Regions from separate parts of the Burkholderia thailandensis E264 genome, predicted to be linked through region 1. Evidence: predicted binding sites of a transcription regulator. Region 1 holds the regulator's gene; the other holds the start of a gene.
What was found. Region 1 encodes HrcA, which represses chaperone genes, less so after heat shock. Its sites were predicted from a motif close to TTAGCACTCNNNNNNNNNGAGTGCTAA; they were not measured.
Positions count from the first base shown of each region.

Region 2: BTH_RS09920 (co-chaperone GroES) is a predicted target of HrcA. The motif match lies at 1,992-2,018, and genes of this name have one in related genera.

Region 1 covers NC_007651.1:1,459,476-1,467,316, forward strand. The annotation lists gene recN (DNA repair protein RecN) at 123-1,772, opposite strand; gene BTH_RS18830 (NAD kinase) at 1,803-2,702, opposite strand; gene hrcA (heat-inducible transcriptional repressor HrcA) at 2,834-3,856, shown strand; gene hemH (ferrochelatase) at 4,077-5,144, shown strand; gene BTH_RS18845 (RNA-binding S4 domain-containing protein) at 5,150-5,557, shown strand; gene BTH_RS34555 (hypothetical protein) at 5,529-5,690, opposite strand; gene grpE (nucleotide exchange factor GrpE) at 6,048-6,584, shown strand; gene BTH_RS18855 (thioredoxin family protein) at 6,594-7,025, shown strand; gene dnaK (molecular chaperone DnaK) at 7,171-7,841, shown strand, end outside.
Region 2 covers NC_007650.1:2,360,789-2,368,629, forward strand. The annotation lists gene groL (chaperonin GroEL) at 24-1,664, opposite strand; gene BTH_RS09920 (co-chaperone GroES) at 1,677-1,967, opposite strand; gene BTH_RS09925 (hypothetical protein) at 2,129-2,542, opposite strand; gene speB (agmatinase) at 2,600-3,562, opposite strand; gene BTH_RS09935 (aldehyde dehydrogenase) at 3,694-5,184, opposite strand; gene BTH_RS09940 (cupin domain-containing protein) at 5,302-5,853, opposite strand; gene BTH_RS35085 (hypothetical protein) at 6,267-6,488, shown strand; gene BTH_RS09950 (gamma-glutamyl-gamma-aminobutyrate hydrolase family protein) at 6,792-7,592, shown strand; gene BTH_RS09955 (glutamine synthetase family protein) at 7,619-7,841, shown strand, end outside.

The DNA.
Region 1 (7,841 bases):
GCGATCCGTCTGCGCGCGGCGGAAGCCCGGGCGACGCGGGCGACGATGTGCCCGAGGTCGCGCGGGCGGCCGAGCCGGCCGCCGCGGCCGCGCGGAATCCGTCGCGGCCGGCGCGCGCTGCGTCACGCGGTCAGCATTTCCTTCGCGTGCTTGCGCGTCGTCGCGGTGATCTCGAGGCCGCCCAGCATCCGCGCGACTTCCTCGATCCGGCTCGCGCGATCGAGCGGCACGACCGTCGACACGGTGCCGCCTTCGCCGTCCTCGCCCTTCGCGACCTGGAAGTGATGATCGCCGCGCGCGGCGACCTGCGGCAGGTGCGTCACGCACAGCACCTGCCGCATCTGGCCGAGCTGATGCAGCAGCCGCCCGACCACCTCGGCGACGCCGCCGCCGATGCCCGTGTCGACTTCGTCGAAGATGAGCGTCGGCGTCGGGCTCGCCGCGCTCGCGATCACCGCGAGCGCGAGGCTGATCCGCGCGAGCTCGCCGCCCGAGGCGACCTTCGCGAGCGGCCGCAGCGGCACGCCCGCATGACCCGCGACGCGGAACTCGACCTGCTCGAGCCCGTGCGCGCCGCCTTCGGCGAGCGGCACGAGCGCGACCTCGAAGCTGCCGCCCGCCATCGACAATTCCTGCATGCCCGTCGTCACCGCCGCGCCGAGCGCTTTCGCCGCCTGCGCGCGCGCCTTCGACAGCTTCTTCGCGTCGGCGAGATACGCGTCCTTCGCCCTGTCGGCGATCGCCTGCAGCGCGCTCAGGTCGGCGGCGGCGTCGAGCTCGGCGAGCTGCGCGCGGCGCGCCTCGTGCTCGCCGTGCAGCGTCTCGGGCGGCAGCCGGAACTTGCGCGCGGTCGAATGCAGCGCGTCGAGCCGCGTCTCGACCTGCGCGAGCCGGTCCGGATCGAGGTCGAGACGCTGCGCATAGTGCGACAGCGAGTACGACGCCTCCTGCAACTGGATCTCGGCCGGTTCGAGCGACGCGAGCGCGTCGTTGAGCGCGGGATCGTATTCGGCGAGGCTCCTCAACTTCGACACGATCGCGCCCAACTGCGTGAGCATCGCGTCGTCGGATTCCGAGATCGCGTTGAGCGCGCCCTGCACGCCGTCGATCAGGTTTGCCGAATGCGTGAGCCGCTTGTGCTCGGCGCTGATCTCGTCCCATTCGCCCGGCTGCGGCGCGAGCTTGTCGAGCTCGGCGAGCTGCCACGCGAGCTTTTCGCGTTCGAGCTGGCGCTCGCGCTCGTGCGCCTGCGCGGCGTCGATCGCGTGCGTCGCGTCGCGCCATGCGCGATAGCCGCGCGTGACCGCGGCCGCGTCCGCCGCGAGCCCCGCGTGCGTGTCGAACAGCTCGCGTTGCGCGTCCGCGCGCATCAGTAACTGGTGCGCATGCTGGCCGTGGATGTCGACGAGCATCTCGCCCACTTCGCGCAGCTGCGCGAGCGTCGCGCTCGTGCCGTTGATGAATGCGCGCGAGCGGCCGTTCGCGTCGACGACGCGCCGCAGCATCACCGTGTCGTCGGCATCGAACGCGTGCTCGTCGAGCCAGCGCGCGACGCGGTCGTGCGGCGTGAATTCGGCGCTGATGTCGGCCCGGCCGCTGCCGGTGCGCACGACGCTCGCGTCGGCGCGCTCGCCGAGCGCGAGCGCGAGCGCGTCGATCAGGATCGATTTGCCGGCGCCGGTTTCGCCTGAGAAAACGGTGAAGCCGCTGTCGAATTCCAGGTCGAGTGCGGCGACGATGACGAAATCGCGAATCGAGAGGTGGCGGAGCATGGGTGTCGGTCGGAAGGGGGGCGTCGGGATTTATTCGTCGTCTTCTTCGTTCGACGGGTGTTCGTTCCAGTGCAGTTTCTTGCGCAGCGTCGCGTAATAGCTGTAGCCGACCGGGTGCAGGAACGGCACCGTGTGCTTCGAGCGGCGCACTTCGATCGTGTCGTTCAACTCGAGCGCGGTGAACGACTGCATGTCGAAGTTCACGTTCACGTCGCGCCCGCCGATGATCTGGATCGCGATCTTCGAATCGTCCGGCAGCACGATCGGCCGGTTCGACAGCGCGTGCGGCGCGATCGGCACGAGCACGATGCCCTGCAGCTGCGGATGCAGGATCGGCCCCTGCGACGACAGCGCGTATGCGGTCGAGCCCGTCGGCGTCGCGACGATGAGGCCGTCCGAGCGCTGGTTGTACATGAATCGGCCGTCGACCGACACGCGCAGCTCGGCCATCCCGGAGAAGCCGCTGCGGTTCACGACGACGTCGTTGAACGCGAGCGCGTGGTAGATCGGCTCGTTGTTGCGCACGATCCGCGCCTCGAGCAGCGTGCGCTCCTCGCGCTCGTAGCTGCCCGCGAGCATCATCGGCACGACTTCCTGCATGTCGGACGCCGGGATGTCGGTGATGAAGCCGAGCCGGCCGTGGTTGATGCCGATGAGCGGCGTCTTGTACGGCGCGAGCTGGCGGCCGATGCCGAGCATCGTGCCGTCGCCGCCCAGCACGACCGCGACGTCGGCGCGCGCGCCGATCTCGGCGGGCGTGAGCGCCGGGTAGCCGGTGCTGCCGAGCGCCTGCGCGGTGTCCGCCTCGAACACGACTTCGAAGCCGCGCTTCGCGATGCACGCGGCGAGCGACGCGAGCGGCTCGGCGATGCCGGGCGTGTTGCTGCGCCCGACGAGCGCGACGGTATGGAATTGGTGGCCGATTTTCATGCCGGCATTACACCATAGCTCGATGACGAAAAGAACCGCCCGCCGGCGGCCGGCCGGCAAAACGGGCGCGGGACGGGCGGCGCGCAAGCGGCGCTCGCGGGCGCCGCCCGGTTGCGCTAAAATTTTCCATCATGTTAGATCCACGCGCACGAACCCTCCTCAAGACGTTGATCGAGCGGTATATCGCCGACGGTCAGCCGGTCGGATCGCGCACGTTGTCTCGTTATTCCGGGCTCGAGCTGAGCCCGGCGACGATCCGCAACGTGATGTCCGACCTGGAGGAGCTCGGCCTCGTGTCGAGCCCGCATACGTCGGCGGGGCGCGTGCCGACGCCGCGCGGCTACCGGCTGTTCGTCGACACGATGCTCACGGTCGAGTCGCCGATCGATTCCGACGCGGTCACGCGGCTCGTGCAGACCACGCTGCAGGCGGGCGAGCCGCAGCAGAAGGTCGTCGCGGCCGCGGCGAGCGTGCTGTCGAACCTGTCGCAGTTCGCGGGTGTCGTGCTGACGCCGCGCCGCAGCCACGTGTTCAAGCAGATCGAGTTCCTGCGCCTGTCGGACAAGCGGATTCTCCTCATCATCGTGACGCCCGAAGGCGACGTGCAGAACCGCATGATCGCGACGCAGCGCGACTACTCGCCCGCGCAGCTCACCGAGGCGTCGAACTACATCAACGCGCACTTCGCCGGCCTGTCGTTCGACGAGGTGCGCCGCCGGCTGCGCGGGGAAATCGACGAGTTGCGCGGCGACATGACGGCGCTGATGCACGCGGCCGTCACGGCGAGCACCGAGGAGCCCGCCGACGAGGAGACCGTGCTGATCTCCGGCGAGCGCAACCTGCTCGAAGTGGCGGACCTGTCGTCCGACATGGCGCGCCTGCGCAAGCTGTTCGACGTGTTCGACCAGAAGACGAGCCTGCTGCAACTGCTCGACGTGTCGAGTCACGCGCAGGGCGTGCAGATCTTCATCGGCGGCGAGTCGACGCTCGTGCCGATCGACGAGATGAGCGTCGTGACCGCGCCGTACGAGGTCAACGGCAAGATCGTCGGCACGCTCGGCGTGATCGGCCCGACGCGGATGGCGTACAACCGCGTGATTCCGATCGTCGACATTACCGCGCGCCTCCTGTCGCTGACGCTCAGCCAGCAGTAACCGGTTCCATCCGCCGTTCATCGCCATTTCGTCATACTTTTCAGCACGCTTGTTGCGGCGTCCGACGCCGCTCCTGCCGCTCGTTTCCCGCTCGAATCCGTCATCGTCATCGTGCCGGCCCGCCGGGCGCCGCGCAATTGGCCGGACGGCCGAGTGGTGGCGCCCGGCCGCCCCGCTATAATGAGTGTCGTTCGATTCGGTGCCCCGGCACGCTCTTTCCATGCGCTTTGACCTCGAACCGCCGTCGCACGCGTCGGCCGCCCACCGCGTCGCCGTGCTGCTCGTCAATCTGGGCACGCCCGACGAGCCGACGCCGCGCGCGGTGCGCCGCTATCTTGCGCAGTTCCTGTCCGATCCGCGCGTCGTCGAGATCCCGCAACTCGTCTGGCAGGTGATCCTGCGCACGCTGATCCTGCCGCTGCGCGGCCGCGCGTCCGCGAAGAAGTACGCGGCCGTCTGGCTGCCCGAGGGCTCGCCGCTGCGCGTCTATACGGAGCGCCAGGTCGAGAGCTTGAAGCCGCTGTTCGCGGCGAACGGCTACCGCGTGATCGTCGACTATGCGATGCGCTACGGCACGCCGAGCATCGCCGACGTGCTCGCGCAACTGAAGCGCGCGGGCGCCGAGCGCGTGCTGCTGCTGCCGATGTATCCGCAATATTCGGCCTCGACGACGGCCACCGCGTTCGACGCGGCGTTCGCCGCGCTCGGCCGGATGCGCAACCAGCCGGAGGTGCGCACCGTGCGCCACTACGCGGATCACCCGGCCTATATCCATGCGCTCGCCGAGCAGGTTCGCCAGTATTGGGCGGCGCACGGCAGGCCGGCATTCGATTCGGGCGACAAGCTCGTGCTGAGCTTTCACGGCGTGCCCAAGCGAACGCTCGATCTCGGCGATCCGTACCACGACCAATGCCAGCAGACGGCCGCGCTCCTGATGTCCGCGCTCGGCCTGACGACGTTCGAGTGCCGGGTCACGTTCCAGTCGCGCTTCGGCAAGGCGGAGTGGCTTCAGCCTTATACTGCGCCGACCCTCAAGGAGCTCGGCGCGGCGGGTGTGCGGCGCGCGGACGTGTTCTGCCCGGGCTTCACCGCCGACTGCCTGGAGACGATCGAGGAGATCGGAATGGAAGTGCGCGACGAGTTCCTGCATGGCGGCGGCAAGGAGTTCCACCGGATTCCTTGCCTGAACGCGTCGCACGCGTGGATCGCGGCGCTCGGCGAGATCGCCGCCGAAAACCTGCAAGGCTGGCCGGTGCGCGTCGCGACGGCGCCGGAAGCCGTGACCTGATTGCCATGAATTTCAAGATCTCGACCGAACCCGGCGCGCGGCTGCGCATCGACAAGTGGCTCTGGGCCGCGCGCTTTTTCAAGACTCGCTCGCTCGCGGCCGAAGCCGTCGAGAAAGGGCGGGTGAAGATCGGCGGCGCGGCCGTCAAGCCGGCGAAGGACGTGCGCGTCGGCGACCGGGTCGACGTGACGATCGAGCACGTCGTCTGGGAAATCGACGTGCTCGGCGTGTGCGACGTGCGCGGGCCGGCGAGCGTTGCGCAGACGCTCTACGCGGAGACGGAAGCGGGGCGGGCGAAGCGTCTTGCGGAACTCGAGCGGCGCCGGCATTTCCGGGAGCCTTCGGCAGAGCTGCACGGACGGCCGACGAAGCGGGACCGCCGGATTATCGACAGGTTTTCGGATGGGAGCTGAACAGCTGATCGAACGTCGCGCGGGCGCTGCCGTATTCCGTCGTGCGATCGGTGACGGCGCCCGATAGGCAAATGGTCGTCGTGCCGGCGATGAGTACCAGCGCGACTGCCGAAATGGCGAAGGTCAGTTTCACGGTACTCCCCCTCGAGAAGACGGGTGAAAGGGCCTCGGGTCCGGTGTCGGGCGCTGTCGGGACAGGGGGTACGCGGCACCCGACGCGCTTGTCGCAAGTGTAGTTCAGCCCACTGTTGCGATCCAGCGAACGGTCGGTAAGGGTTGTTACAGGCCGTTTCGGCCGGAATCCCGGCCGTCGCCCGCCGAGCGGCGGCGCGGCATCGCCGGCAGGGCGCGACGGCGGTGGAATTCCCTCTTGAAATCGCCGCCTGGGGCCCCATTTGCACCGATATTGTGCGGCGCCGGCCGCTCGCGTGAACAGGCGCGGAACCGGCTGCCGTTTTGGCTTTAACCTCTAAATCGACTTTCTAGCGATATGGAAAACACGCAAGAGAACCCGACTGACCAAACGACTGAAGAAACCGGTCGCGAGGCGCAGGCCGCGGAAAACGCGGCGCCGGCTGCCGAAGCCGCGCTCGCCGAGGCTCAAGCCAAGATCGCCGAGTTGCAGGAGAGCTTCCTGCGCGCGAAGGCGGAAACCGAGAACGTGCGCCGCCGCGCGCAGGACGACGTCGCGAAGGCGCACAAGTTCGCGATCGAGAGTTTCGCCGAGAACCTGCTGCCCGTGCTCGACAGCCTCGAGGCGGCGGTGGGCGACACGTCGGGCGATCTCGCGAAGGTCCGCGAAGGCGTCGAGCTCACGCTGCGCCAGCTGACGAGCGCGCTCGAGAAGGGCCGCGTCGCGGCGCTCAACCCGGTCGGCGAGAAATTCGATCCGCATCTGCACCAGGCGATCTCGATGGTGCCCGCCGACCAGGAGCCGAACACGGTCGTCGCCGTGCTGCAGAAGGGCTACACGATCGCCGACCGCGTGCTGCGCCCGGCGCTCGTGACGGTCGCGCAGCCGAAGTAAGGGGCGGCGATGGCGGGCACGGGCGTCGACGTGACCGCGTTCGCGGCGTTCGACATGCAGGAGCTGGACGCCGCGAACTTCGACGCCGGGCTCGCGAGCGCGGGCGACGCGCTCGCCGTCGTGTTCTTCTGGGGAGCTGACTGCTTCAACTGCGAAATCGCGAAGAAGGCGATGCTCGCGAACCCGGACGCGATTCGCGCGCTCGGCCTCAAGTGGTTCCACGGCAACGTCTACGCGCACCGCGAGCTCGCGCGGCGCTTCGTGCTGCACGGCGTGCCGACCTGGTTCTTCTTTTGGCGCGGCAAGCGGCTCGGCCGGGCGACCGGCTGGCACGGGCTCGCGCAGTTCGAGGCGGCTGTCGCCGCGGCGCGCGCGAAGGCGCAGGCCGTGGCTGGGAATGCGGGCGCGGGTGAGGGCAAAGCAGGTCGCCCGGCCGATTGAAAAAATTTAATGGCCGCATCGACTTCGGGATCTTGAAAACGATGCGGCCGCACTCATTTCGAGTGCAGAGTCGAATCTGGCGCGGCCAGGCGGGCAGCCACCCGCCGATGCCGCAGCGAACAAGGATTTCTGGAGATTAGGAAAAATGGGAAAGATCATCGGTATTGACCTCGGCACCACGAACTCGTGCGTCGCGATCATGGAAGGCAACCAGGTCAAGGTCATCGAGAACTCGGAAGGCGCGCGCACCACGCCGTCGATCATCGCGTACATGGACGACAATGAAGTGCTCGTCGGCGCGCCGGCCAAGCGTCAATCGGTGACGAACCCGAAGAACACGCTCTTCGCGGTCAAGCGCCTGATCGGTCGCCGCTTCGAAGAGAAGGAAGTGCAGAAGGATATCGGCCTGATGCCGTATTCGATCATCAAGGCGGACAACGGCGACGCATGGGTCGAAGCGCACGGCGAGAAGCTCGCGCCGCCGCAGGTGTCGGCCGAAGTGCTGCGCAAGATGAAGAAAACCGCTGAGGATTACCTCGGCGAGCCGGTCACGGAAGCCGTGATCACGGTGCCGGCGTACTTCAACGACAGCCAGCGCCAGGCGACGAAGGACGCGGGCCGCATCGCGGGCCTCGAAGTCAAGCGGATCATCAACGAGCCGACCGCGGCCGCGCTCGCGTTCGGCCTCGACAAGGCCGAGAAGGGCGACCGCAAGATCGCCGTGTACGATCTGGGCGGCGGCACGTTCGACGTGTCGATCATCGAGATCGCGGACGTCGACGGCGAAAAGCAGTTCGAAGTGCTGTCGACCAACGG
Region 2 (7,841 bases), on a different replicon from region 1:
TCGCGCCGGCGCTACACGGCCGCTCAGAAATCGAAGCCCGTGCCGCCCGCGCCCGGCACGCCCGCCGGCTGCGCGGGCGGCGCGTCCTTCGGCGCTTCGTGGACCGTCGCGTCGGTCGTCAGCAGCAGGCCCGCGATCGACGCCGCGTTCTGCAACGCGGTGCGCGTGACCTTAGTCGGATCGAGCACGCCCGATTCGACGAGATCGCCGTATTCGCCCGTCGCCGCGTTATAGCCGTAGTTGCCGCTGCCGGCCGCGACCGTCGCGACGACGACGCTCGCTTCCTCGCCCGCGTTCGCGACAATCTGGCGCAGCGGCTCCTCGAGCGCGCGCAGCACGATGTTGATGCCCGCCTTCTGATCGACGTTCGCGCCCGTCAACTCCGCGATTGCCTGCTTCACGCGAATCAGCGCGACGCCGCCGCCCGGCACGATGCCTTCCTCGACGGCCGCGCGCGTCGCGTGCAACGCGTCGTCGACGCGGTCCTTCTTTTCCTTTACCTCGACTTCGGTCGCGCCGCCGACCTTGATCACCGCAACGCCGCCCGCGAGCTTCGCGACGCGCTCCTGCAGCTTCTCGCGATCGTAGTCGGACGTCGCATCGGCGATCTGCGCGCGGATCTGCTTCACGCGCGCGTCGATGTTCGGCTTGTCGCCTGCGCCGTCGATCAGCGTCGTGTTTTCCTTGCCGACCTCGATGCGCTTCGCGCGGCCAAGCTCCTGCAGCGTCGCCTTCTCGAGCGTGAGGCCGGTTTCCTCGGCGATCACCTGGCCCCCCGTGAGAATCGCGATGTCTTCGAGCAGCGCCTTGCGGCGGTCGCCGAAGCCCGGTGCCTTGACCGCGACGGTCTTCAGGGTGCCGCGGATATTGTTGACGACGAGCGTCGCGAGCGCCTCGCCCTCGACGTCCTCGGCGACGATCAGCAGCGGCCGGCCCGCCTTCGCAACCTGCTCAAGCACCGGCAGCAGATCGCGGATGTTCGAGATCTTCTTGTCGTGCAACAGGATGAACGGCTCGTCGAGCACCGCGAGCTGGCGGTCCGGATTGTTGATGAAGTACGGCGACAGGTAGCCGCGATCGAACTGCAGCCCTTCGACGACGTCGAGCTCGTCGGCGAGCGACTTGCCGTCCTCGACGGTGATTACGCCTTCCTTGCCGACGCGGTCGATCGCCTCGGCGATGCGCTGGCCGATCGATTCCTCGCCGTTCGCCGAGATCGTCGCGACCTGCGCGATCTCCTTGCTCGTCGTCGTCGGCTTGCTGATCTTCTTCAGTTCCTCGACCGCGGCGGCCACCGCCTTGTCGATGCCGCGCTTCAGATCGAGCGGATTCAGGCCCGCCGCGACGTACTTCTGCCCTTCGCGCACGATCGCCTGCGCGAGCACGGTTGCGGTCGTCGTGCCGTCGCCCGCCGCATCGCTCGTCTTCGACGCGACTTCCTTCACGAGTTGCGCGCCGATGTTCTGCACTTTGTCCGCCAGCTCGATCTCCTTGGCCACCGATACGCCGTCCTTCGTGACGACGGGCGAGCCGAAGCTGCGCTCGAGCACGACGTTGCGGCCTTTCGGGCCGAGCGTGACCTTCACCGCGTTCGCGAGCAGATTGACGCCTTCGACGAGCTTCGTGCGCGCGCCGTCGTGGAAAATGATTTCTTTCGCTGCCATGATGCTCCCCGCTCAGGAATGAACGACTGCGACGATCTCTTCCTCGCGCAGCACCAGCAATTCGTTGCCGTCGACCTTCACGGGCTGCCCGGCGTACTTGCCGAACAGCACGCGCTCGCCGACTTTCACGTCGGGCTCGACGCGCACGCCGTCGGCATCGCGCCGGCCGGGGCCGACCGCGACGATTTCGCCCTGATCGGGCTTTTCGGCCGCGCTGTCGGGAATCACGATGCCCGATGCGGTCTTGGTTTCCTGATCGAGTCGCTTGACGATGACGCGATCGTGTAGCGGACGTAGGCTCATTCTCACGTTTCCTTATCGAAATCGTCGGCACTCGGGTTGGGTGAGTGCCAATCAGGTGTCGAGTATAGAAACGCGCGCCCGAACGCTCCAATAACGGATTCGCAAAAACTTATCGGGGAAAACGCATTAGCTGCGGCTTCAGGAGCGGCCGGCCGGCTGGGCTAACGAAAGAACGTGTCGAGGAACGCGGCGGCTTCGTTCGAGATGCCGACGATCTTGTTCGTCGCTTGACGATAGAGCTTGAAGTTGAGCTCGGTCTCCGGTCGGCCGTCGCTCCAGTCGGCAAAGCGCTTGAGCCCGACGCGCCCCAGCGGGCGCTTCGCGAGCGCCGTGCGCGCGATCGCGACACTTGTGCGCGGCGTATGCCGCGCGATGCCGGGCGTCTTCGCGATCGCTTGCGCATACGTGACGACACCACGCGCGACGAGGCCCGGCCCGCCCTCGTTCTCGCTCGCGAACACGAAGATCGTGTCGCCCTCGGCAATGCGTTTGCCGCCGTACATCGTCTTTTGCGCGGCGAACGTCCATGTCTTCGCTTGCGGATCGCTCACCTCGGCTTTGATCGCGTATGCCATCGCTCGCTCCGTATGTCCGACAGTTCGACGGGGCGCGCCGGGCCGCCGATGCGGCCGTCAGCGCGCGCCCGCCTTGCGCTGCCGCCACAGACACAGCAGATCGCATGCGACATGCGCGGCCGCGATCGCGGTGATCTCGCTCTGGTCGTAAGCGGGCGCGACCTCAACGACGTCCGCGCCGATCAGGTTCACGCCGCCGAGACCGCGCACGATCGCGAGCGCCTGCGCGGACGACAGCCCGCCCGCGACCGGCGTGCCCGTTCCCGGCGCGAACGCGGGATCGAGGCAGTCGATGTCGAACGTCAGATAGGCAGGCCGGCCGCCGACGATCGACTCGATGCGCTCGAGCGTCGCGCGCGCGCCGTGCTCGTGCACCCAGGCGGCGTCGAGCACGTTGATGCCGAGATAGTCGTCGTTCCAAGTGCGGATGCCGACCTGCACCGACGCCTTCGGATCGATCAGCCCGTCTTTGACGGCCTTGTAGAACATCGTGCCGTGATTGAGGCTGTCGGGCGCGTCGTCGGCCCACGTGTCGCAGTGCGCGTCGAAATGGATCAGCGACAGCGGCTTGCCGTACTTCTGCGCATGCGCGATCAGCAACGGATACGTGATGTAGTGGTCGCCGCCGAGCGTCAGCATCCTCGCGTCCGATTGCAGGATCGTCCGCGCGTGCTCGACGATCGCGGGCTTGATCGAGAGCGGATGGTGCGCGTCGAACCAGCAGTCGCCGTAGTCGATCACCGCGAGATCGTCGAACGGATCGAATCCCCAGGGATACGGATTCAGCTCGGCAAGCTGCACGCTCGCCGCGCGCACCGCGGACGGGCCCAGGCGCGCGCCGGAGCGAAACGTCGTCGCGAGATCGAGCGGCACGCCGGACACGACGACGTCGACGCCGTCGAGATCGCGCGTGTAGTTGCGCCGCATGAACGACAGCACGCCCGCGTAAGTGTTTTCGATCGAGGAACCGTAGACGGATGGACGGCGGATCGCGCCGTCGCCATAAAGCGTTTCATTCATCGAATGACCCGATGGAGAGACCGGCTCGCTCGCGATGCCGCTCCGAAGAAAGATGCGAGCGAACCGGCGGTCGGATTCATTGGGAACGCGGCGGCACGTTGCGCGCGCCGCCGCGCTGGCTTGCGAATCCTTTAGCGCAGCCGCACGAGCGTCGATTTCAGCTCGGTGTACTTCTCCAGTGCGTGCAACGACTTGTCGCGGCCGTTGCCCGATTGCTTGTAGCCGCCGAACGGGAAGTTCATGTCGCCCCCTTCGTCGTAGCAGTTGACCCAGACAGTGCCCGCGCGCAGTCGCCGCGCGACTTCGTGCGCGGTCGTCAGGTTCGCGGTCCACACCGCCGCGCCCAGCCCGTATTCGCTGTCGTTCGCGATTCTCACCGCTTCGTCGACCGAATCGAACGTGATCACCGACAGCACCGGCCCGAAGATCTCCTCGCGCGCGATCTTCGTATCGGGCGCCGTGTCGAACACGGTCGGCTCGATGTAGAAGCCGCCGCTCGCCGCATTCACGCGCGCGCCGCCGAGCAGCAGCTTCGCTTCGGCGCGCCCGGCCTCGATGTAGCCGAGCACGCGCTCGAGCTGCAGCGCATCGACGATCGCGCCCATCGACACGTTCGGGTCGAGCGGATTGCCCGGCTTGTACGCGCGCGCCGCGGCGACGAGCTTTTCGAGAAACGCGTCCTTGATGTCGCGGTGCACGAGCAGGCGCGAGCCCGCCGTGCACATCTCGCCCATGTTGTAGAAGATCGCACCCGCCGCCGCCTTCGCCGCGCGATCGAGATCCGGGCAGTCGGGCAGCACGATGTTCGGCGACTTGCCGCCCAACTCGAGCCACACGCGCTTCAGGTTCGATTGCCCCGCGTACTGCATGATCAGCTTGCCGACGCCCGTGGAGCCGGTGAATGCGAGACAGTCGACATCGCGATGCAGCGCGAGCAGCTTGCCCGGCTCGCCGCCGCCCGGCACGACGTTGAACACGCCGGCCGGAATCCCCGCTTCGTGCGCGAGCTGCGCGACCTTGATCGCCGTGAGCGGCGATTTCTCGGAAGGCTTCAGCACGACGCTGTTGCCCGCGGCGAGCGCCGGCCCGAACTTCCACGACGCCATCAGGATCGGGAAATTCCACGGCACGACCGCGGCCACGACGCCAAGCGGCTCGCGCGTGACGAGGCCGACGAGATGATGATCGGCGGGCACCACTTCGCCGCCCACCTTGTCGATCGCCTCCGCGAACCACTCGACGCAGTACGCGGCGCCCTGCACGTCGACCGTCGTCGTATCGCCGATCGGCTTGCCCGCATCGAGCGTTTCGAGCAGCGAAAGCTCGTCGAGATGCGCGCGCATCAGCGCCGCCCATCGCAGCAGGATCGCCTTGCGCTTGCGCGGGTTCAGCCCGGCCCACACCTGCTCGTCGAACGCGCGCCGTGCGGCGGCCACCGCCGCGTCGACGTCGGCCGCGCCGCAGTCGGCGACCTTCGCGAGCACGCGGCCGTCGATCGGGCTCACGCAATCGAACGTGTTGCCGCCGTGCGCGTCGCGATACGCGCCGTCGATGAATGCGCGCCCCTCGATCGCGAGCGACGCGGCCTTGTCCTGCCAGTAAGCCAAAGTGGTCTTGTCCATCGGAATAGCCTCGTAGAATGAGATTCGCCCCGCGGGCGTGGCGTCCCGCCATGCGTGACGGATGCGGCGCTGCTTGCCCGCAGCGCGCGGCCGGCGGCGAATCGCGTTGGCGCGACGTCAGAAGGTGGGCGGCGAATTCGCCGATACGACCTCGCAGACGTGTTCCGCGCTGGGATTGCGAAAACGGTGCGGCAAGCGGCTCTCGAAGTAATAGCTGTCTCCGGGGTCGAGCAGCCACGTGGTGCCGTCGACGGTTAGCTCGATCCGCCCCGACACCACGACGCCGCCCTCGTGCCCCGCATGCGTGAGCATTTCCGCTCCGGTATCCGCGAGCGGCTGGTAGACCTCGCGCATGATGCACATGTTGCGATCCTTGACGCCCGATCCCGCGAGATAAAAGCCGATCGTCTCGTTGCCGAGATTCGGCATCTCGTCGCGCCGCGAGACGACCGAGCGGTTCTCGTCGACCTCGAACGTGAAGAACTCCGCGAGGCTCATCGGAATGCACTCGAGCAATTTCTTCAGCGATCCTACCGAAGGACTGACGCGGCTCTGCTCGATCAGCGAGATGGTGCCGTTCGTGACGCCCGCGCGCTTCGCGAGCTCGCGTTGAGACAGCCCGTACTTCATGCGCACGTGACGCAGGCGGGTGGCGACTTCATTGGACATCGATGGGAATTCCGACACGATTGGTGAGCGTCGACGACCGACGATTGCGTGGCATGAGTGTCGAATATTCTAATCACTTTCGGTTGTTTTCTGCCCGGGAAAACCCTGCAAGGCGTTCGAAATAATGCACGCCCCGGCACGCTTTCGTTGATGCAGGATTGATGCCAGTCACCACGAAGCACGCGATGCTTCGTATTTTTGAAAAATATTTGACGCCGTTTTTGACTCGTATATGCTGATCCACAGGTCGGCGTCACATCATCGTCATGTTGCGGTGCATTTCAGACGGTGTCCGAAATTTTCATCGATTTGACGATCCTGCCGCCGCACCGATGCCCCGATTGATTAAACGCCGAGTGCGTTCGATGAAACGGGGTGTTCAAAACTTTCAACGTCACCAGTCGAGTGTAATCGTGAGAGTCCGTGGCCCTCTGGTAAGGTGGGATCGAAGACATGCGGCGAGTCTCCCGCATGACGTCGCCCTCTCCGACGGCAGCAGCGGCGCGCTTGTTCCTCGCCTGCTTCCGTCCGTCATCACCATCCTGTCCCGTCGCTCCGTGCGACGTCACAACGCCGTCTCCGCACGCGCCTACATCGCCGTGCATATCGACGAAGTCGCCTCGCTGCTGCCGTAGCGCCTCTCCTTCCGACGCCGTTCGCCTCGAACGCAAGCGCTGACGCCTGACCGGCGCAGCGGCCTGCCGCATCGTCGCGCGCGCTCGACCATCCCCGCTGCGCCGCGCGCTCGATTCGAGCGAGCGAAATCACTCTTCATCGCGCGCCGTGCGATTGCCGGCTTGCGGCCGTCGCTCGCCCGCCGCGCACACGACTCATCGACTTCACGCACCGCGCGAAGCCGACGGGCCCGCTCACGCCTGCCGAATTGCGATTTTCGATGCGCGATTCGCAATCCGGGCATTCATCGAAACGTGAAATTCATGCAAAGCAAACCATTGGTCGGTATCACCGCAGACAGAAAGATGATGGGCGCGCATCCATCGCACGTCGTCGTCGAGAAGTACATCACGGCGGTCGTCGACGGCGCCGATGCGCTCGCGATGCTCGTGCCGGCGCTCGGCCCGCGGCAGGCGGCGCGCGACGTGCTCGCCGCCGTCGACGGACTGTTGTTGACCGGCAGCTATTCGAACGTCGAGCCGCATCGCTACGGCGGCGAGCCGAGCGCGCCCGGCACGCTGCACGATCCCGCGCGCGACGAGACGACGCTGCCGCTCGTGCGCGCGGCGATCGACGCCGGCGTGCCCGTGCTCGCGATCTGCCGCGGCTTCCAGGAGATGAACGTCGCGTTCGGCGGCACGCTGCATCAGCAGGTGCATGCGGTCGACGGATTCGACGATCACCGCGAGGACAAGGACGACCCGCTCGACGCGCAGTACGCGCCCGCGCATGAAATCCGGCTCGTGGCGGGCGGAGTGCTGCAACGTCTGATCGGCGGCGCGACGCAAGCACACGTGAATTCGCTGCACGGTCAGGGCATCGCGCAATTGGGCGCGGGCCTCGCGATCGACGCGCTCGCGCCCGACGGCCTGATCGAAGCGGTCCGCGTGCCGCACGCGCGTGCGTTCGCACTCGGCGTGCAATGGCATCCCGAGTGGAAGCACGCGGACGACCCGCTGTCCACCGCGATCTTTCGCGCATTCGGCCACGCGTGCCGCGAACGGATGCGCGCCCGCATGCAGCACCACGCCGACCTGTCGCCGGCCCACACGGCCGGCGCGTGAACCGGCCCACTACAACGAGAACGATCATGCAAGACATCGACGAATTCCTGAAGAAGCACCGGATCACCGAAATCGAAGCGATCATCCCCGACATGGCCGGCATCGCGCGCGGCAAGATCATTCCGCGCAGCAAGTTCGAAACCGGCGAATCGATGCGCCTGCCGCAGGCGGTGATGATCCAGACCGTCACCGGCGACTACCCGGAAGACGGCAGCCTGACGGGCGTCACCGATCCCGACATGGTGTGCC